One region of the Lactobacillus sp. VURO6/B1 (VP7) genome, then DNA from elsewhere that is predicted to be linked to it. Evidence: predicted binding sites of a transcription regulator. Region 1 holds the regulator's gene; the other holds the start of a gene.
The links. The regulator HrcA, encoded in region 1, represses chaperone genes, less so after heat shock. The targets are predictions, from matches to a motif close to TTAGCACTCNNNNNNNNNGAGTGCTAA.

Region 1 (3,205 bases):
TAAATGGTAATGAGATATGAGTTGAAGATACGCCAGACAAATCTTTCTTAGCTTTTTCAGCGGCATCCTTTAGCCTTTGTAAAGCCATTTTATCTTTAGAAAGGTCGACTCCATTTTCATCTTTAAAATTCTTGATCAGCCAATCAATAATTTTATTATCGAAGTCATCGCCACCAAGGTGAGTATCACCGTTAGTTGAAAGTACCTGGAAGACTCCGTCACCTAATTGCAAAACAGAAACATCAAAGGTACCACCACCAAGGTCATAAACCAGAACTTTTTCATCTTCAGCATCTTTATCAAGGCCATAAGCAAGTGAAGATGCAGTAGGCTCGTTAATTATTCTCTTAACATCAAGGCCAGCAATTTTACCAGCATCCTTAGTAGCTTGACGCTGAGCATCATTAAAGTATGCAGGAACGGTAATGACTGCTTCGGTAACCTTCTCACCAAGATAATCTTCAGAGAATTTCTTGATATATTGCAAAATCATAGCGGAAATTTCTTGAGGTGTGTATGCTTTATCACCAATCTTGACCTTATAATCAGCTTCACCCATGTGACGCTTAATTGAAGAAATAGTATTAGGATTAGTAATTGCTTGTCTCTTAGCAACTTCTCCGACTTGAATTTCTCCATCTTTGAAAGCGACTACTGATGGAGTAGTACGATTTCCTTCTGGGTTGGTAATAATTTTTGGTTCCTTACCCTCAAGAACAGCAACTGCTGAGTTGGTAGTTCCGAGGTCAATTCCGATAACTTTTGACATTGATATGCTTCCTTTCAATTATTGTGCTACAACAACCATCGCTGGTCTTAAAGTACGATCTTTGTATAAGTATCCTTTTTGCAAAACCCGCACAACATGATCTTTTTGATCATCATTTTCAGCTTCAACTGTTTGAACAGCTTGGTGCAAATTGGGATCAAACTTCACACCTTCAGCAGTGATTTCACTGATTCCGTGATCTTTCATGGCTTTAACCAGAGAATCAAGTGTCATTTGCACTCCCTTTTTAAGCTGCTTTGAAGCTTCATCATCAACCTTTGTTGCCAAAGCTCTTTCTAAATTATCCATCGCTGGTAAAACATCTTTAGCTAAAGATTGTGATTCATATTTAATAAGCTGCGCTCTTTCATTATTATACCGATTTTGCATATTTTGCATTTCTGCTTGACTGCGCAAGTACTTATCTTCCAAGTCGTCTTTATCTTTTTGCAACTGAGTCAAATTGTGTTGCAATTTACTTTCTAAAGACTCAGGTTTCTTTTTTGCGTTAGCCTTAGCTTGAGAATCCTTTTTAACTTCTTTTGATTCAGTTGTTTCTTTTTGCTCTTTTTTTGAATTTTTACTATGAATTTCTTCCTTACTCACGGCTAACCTCCTTTATTTGAATCTACCATAATAATCAAGCAACTTTTTAGACAACTCGTTTCTAAAATATTCAAGTAATCCTATAACTTGAGAATACGGCATATTATCAGGGCCAAGTAAAGCAATTATCCCTTTTCCGTGGGTACCAACACTATACTCTGCCGTAAGCAGACTATAATCCTTTAATAGATCATTGGACAGTTCAGATCCTAGGCTAACCCGAACAGGATAGCGGTCACTTTTAGAATTTTGCTCGCGATCCAAAAGACTGGACATCAAATCATTATGCTCAATCATTTCATATAATGATCGCAAATTAGAAACATCGCTTAAAGAAATGTTATTGAGTAAATTAATCTGACCATCGACATACATTTGCTCGCTGGCAGCATCACTAATCACATCTTCAACTAAGTCTATTAATTCAGAAACATGAGCAGCTTTTAGCTTTTTACCTAGGGCCTTTTTGAGAAAACCTGGTGTAACTTGATCTAGCGTTTTTCCAACTAATTCATCGTTAATCATACGTACGGCCCGTTCAATGTCATCACCATGAATATTGTTTGGTAAGTTATAAACTTGGTCATGAACATCACCATCACTAGTACCTAGAATGGCCATAATTTGTCTGCTAAACAAAGGCACAATACGAAAGCCAGTAATAGTTAAATCACTATTCTCAGGCCCTTCCGCGAATGCAGTGTAATTTGTTAAGTCAGACAAAATTTTAACCGCTTCCTGTACGATGTCATTTACTTGATGGAACGGCTGATCAAGCTGATTAATGATTTTCTTGTAAACAGAAGATGAAATTTGCAACGGCTCAACTAAATTGTCAAGATAGTAACGGTAGCCCTCTGTTGAAGGTACTCGACCACTTGACAAATGAGTTTTTTCAATCAAACCCTTATCTTCTAAAATCGCCATTTCATTACGAATAGTTGCACTCGAAACTTTGATAGGCAATTGATTCATCACTGTTTTAGAGCCAACAGGATCATGTGTCTGCGTAAAATCATTGATAATAGTTTTTAAAATTAATTCTTGACGTTCGGTCAACATAAATATCGCCCTCACTTTTAGCACTCAATCCTATCAGGTGCTAACAATTAATATGATACTAGCTTTTAGCAGAATGTCAAGTTGAGTGCTAACTTTTTTACCAAAAACTCTCGTCTCTTTAAAAGCAATCAATCTAATCAATATTTGCAAAATAAGTCTTAATTTCTGACTCGTCAGCGCTCATTTGTTTTTTTAGATCCTTCAAGTTATTAAATTTAATTTCGCCACGAGTATACTTATACCATTTAATTATTATTTCTTCATCATAGGCTTCTTGATCAAATCCAAATAAATTCGATTCAATATATAGCTTTTTACCTTCATTAATCGTGACATTGTAGCCCACACTTGTCATAGACTCATACCACTTACCTTTAATCTTGGTTTTAGTAGCATATACTCCAATTTTAGGAACAACCTTGTCCTTAGGCCAAACTAGATTTGCAGTAGGAAAACCAAGCTTATGGCCATTACGTAAACCGTGACCCACATAACCGGACATAACATACGGAAAACCTAATAACTTTGCGGCCAATTCCATATCTCCATTGGTGATGGCCCTTTTGATTTCGGTAGAGCCTATTTTTTGGCCATCACACGACTGTTTTGGAACATCAATAATAGCAAATCTTCCCTTAGCAAATTTGGGGAAGTTTTTCATATTGGCAATCTGTTTGGGACCATAAGTATAGTCAAAGCCAGCTACCACTGTATCCGCATGTAGTCTAACAATAATCTTATCTACAAATTCTTGTGCAGTCAGTTTAC
Region 2 (3,205 bases), on a different contig from region 1:
CGCTGGTTAGTAACATTTTCAGTATCCAACTCTGTTGAAAACACACGGGTCAATTCACTTTGAACACGTTCATTGTAAGACGCTGCAAGAACACCGCTTTTTTGAGCAGCTCGTGCAACAACTTGATTTTGCGGATTTTTATTAAAGTTTTCCGCAAACTTTTCCAGTTCTTGGACAGTTAGTTTATGAGCCATAAAATATATTCTCCTTTTTTAATCTATTTTTAAATTACTTTATATTTTAAGCTAAAAGAAAAGCGAGTTCAATAGCTGAACCTACTTTGACTTTATAATCCTAAAACTTGTTTCTTTTTAACCGAAAATTCTTCTTCAGTTAATATTCCTTCATCAACTAACTCTTTTAATTGCTTTAACTCTGCAATCATATCTTGAGTATTTTCTGTTGTATTTTGTACTGGGGCACTTTGAATACTTTGTTGATAATTTTTCGACCTGCTTTTAATAGCATCTGCTAAAAAAGTGCACCTCTGCTATAGCAGATTGCGTATTAGCATTGACCATGCTGCAAGAATAGCTATCTTAAAATTATTATTGTTATTATTAGATTAAAACTATTGCAAATAGATAATAATTGTCTCTGAAAACTCTAACACTATTCTGCATGATCAAAAAAATTACTTGAAGCAGTTGGAAGCAAAATAAGCCATCCAGACTGTGATCTGGGTGGCTTATTTTGGTGTTACTGATATGTTTTACTTTAAAAAAGTTCAGACAAATTTAAATAGACTTTCTATTATTTCAGCGAGTTAATATACTTTAATAATTTGAAGACAAATAATTTGAAGACAATTAGTCAATTTGAATTGAATTATCGCTTGCGCCAGCTTGTTGCTTTGGCAGGGTAATTGTCAATACACCGTTATCGTATTTGGCATGAATATCACTTGCAACTACGTTTGGTAATCTGAAGCTGCGTGAAATGTGGCCTTCACTTCTTTCTCGGTGAATAATGCTGTTGTCCTTAGACATCTCCTTAAATGACTTTCTTGAACCTGACACGCTTAAAATGCCATTATTGTAATTTAGGTGTATCTTATCCTTGTCCATTCCGGGCATATCAACTTTGATTACGTATTCTTTGTCGTTTTCAACAACATCTGATTGCATTAATTTTGCTACTTCGTTATTATCGAAAAATTTTCTTGGAAGATCAAACCAATCGTTCATCGCATCGAATAAATCATTGTGCCGATTCATCATATCATTTGCCATAGTAAAAAACTTCCTTTCAAAATTTATATATTTGTAACAGAAGACTTTCATTTCTTCCTTACAATTATTATTATAGTATGCAGATTCATAAAAAGGAAATAATTAGCACTATTATTTTTAGAGTGCTAATTTATAAGAAAGAAAACCTCCATAGCGGAATTTATAGCTTGTGGATAATATTGAAATTAAAAAATTGGAGAAAAATATTTTGGTTTATTATCAAAAAATGACGCCGCAGGGCTATCAAAAAATTAAAGATGAAATTGCTGATTTGAAAAAGGACCGACCTCGAAGAATTAAAATTTTGCAGGAAGCGCGCTCCTTGGGTGACTTATCGGAAAATACTGAATATACGGAAGCAAAACGAGATTTAGGCCACCTTCAAAGCCGTTTGCGGTACTTAGAAAAGCAATTGAAATATGCCGAAATCATTGAGAAAAAGGCTGATGGCAAAGTAGATTTAGGTAAGACGGTCACACTAAAATTTGCTGATGATCCAGAAACCGAAACATACCAAGTTGTCGGTCGTATGGAAGCTGATATTGGAGCTGGTAAAATTGCTTTTGACTCGCCTTTAGGTCAGGCAATCATGAAAAAAGAAGTTGGAAAAACCGTCAATGTTGCTGCTCCAGCAGGAGAATATCGGGTAACGATTGAAGCAATTGAATAATTTTTCACTTGATTATTCGAACTGGTGTTTGTATAATTTATTTTAGCAAACATAAGTTTGCAATAGGAAGTGAAAGCAATGTATGATTATCGTTATGAACCTCATCGTTTAATTTTTATGATTGATAACAAATCATTCTTTGCTAGTTGTGAGGCGCTTCAATTAGGCTTAAACCCAATGAAAGCAGTGTTAGCTGTTGTTTCGCATCAGCCACATACAAATTACGGCTCGGGGCTAATCATGGCAGCCTCACCTTTAGCGAAGAAAAAGTATGGGTTAACCAATGTTATGCGGGTGCGCGATTTACCTACAAAAAAAGATGCACCAGATCTTATTTTGGCAGAACCTCATATGAATTTATATATTAAGCGCAGCATGCAGGTATTGGCAATTTTCCAGAAATATGCAGCCGATGAAGATATCCATGTTTACTCAATTGATGAAAGCATGATTGATATGACTAAATCCTGGCGTTTGTTTGGAGATGATCCTTATCTGGTTGCGCGTAAAATTCAGGTAGAAATCAAAAACAAAATAGGTCTTTATACTACTTGTGGCATTGGAGAGAATCCCCTGCTGGCAAAATTAGCAATGGACATATCAGCCAAGCACCGCTGTTCAATGATTGATTATTGGCATTATATCGATGTGCCGGATACTATTTGGCAAATTAAAGATCTGGAAGAAGTTTGGGGAATTGGCAAAAGAATTGCTGCCCGTTTGCGCCGGTTACATATTAATAATATGTATGAATTGGCACATACTAATCCGGCGATTTTGAAAAAAGAATTTGGCGTAATTGGTGAGCAGTTATTTGCAATCAGCTGGGGAGTTGATCGCAGCATTATTAGCGAAAAATATTATCCCATAATGAAAAATTACGGCAATTCACAGATTCTAAACCGTGATTATACAGATCAGCGAGAAATTGAAATAGTCTTGCGTGAAATTGGCGAGCAGGTAGGTGCCAGAATAAGGGCGCACCGATTACAAGCAGGTTGTATCAGCCTATTTGTTGGCTTTTCTAAGTATGAGCAAGATGGCAGCCGTAAAGGTTTTAATGTTCAGCAAAAAATTTGTCCTACTAATGATAATGATTTATTAGTTGAAGAAATACTGGCACTTTTCCGTAAAAATTGGCATGGAGAGACAGTCCGTGCTCTGGGAGTAAACTGCAGTCGCTTAGAACCTGATACTTGCCAACAATTAACTTTTTTTGTACCGGCCACTGAGCAGATAAAAAAACGTACTATAAATATAACTGTTGACAGAATCAGAAAAAAATATGGTTTTACCAGTTTGG

Region 2: ACZ2M0_RS00620 (Hsp20/alpha crystallin family protein) is a predicted target of HrcA. The motif match lies at 1,335-1,361, and genes of this name have one in related genera.

What each region holds. Positions count from the first base shown of each region.
Region 1 is NZ_JBVOWJ010000010.1:15,511-18,715, forward strand. Features, by position in the region: gene dnaK (molecular chaperone DnaK) at 1-769, opposite strand, end outside; gene grpE (nucleotide exchange factor GrpE) at 788-1,375, opposite strand; gene hrcA (heat-inducible transcriptional repressor HrcA) at 1,388-2,437, opposite strand; gene ribF (riboflavin biosynthesis protein RibF) at 2,571-3,205, opposite strand, start outside.
Region 2 is NZ_JBVOWJ010000001.1:137,285-140,489, reverse strand. Features, by position in the region: gene ACZ2M0_RS00630 (C1 family peptidase) at 1-194, opposite strand, end outside; gene ACZ2M0_RS00625 (SHOCT domain-containing protein) at 287-385, opposite strand; gene ACZ2M0_RS00620 (Hsp20/alpha crystallin family protein) at 810-1,232, opposite strand; gene greA (transcription elongation factor GreA) at 1,441-1,902, shown strand; gene ACZ2M0_RS00610 (Y-family DNA polymerase) at 1,981-3,205, shown strand, end outside.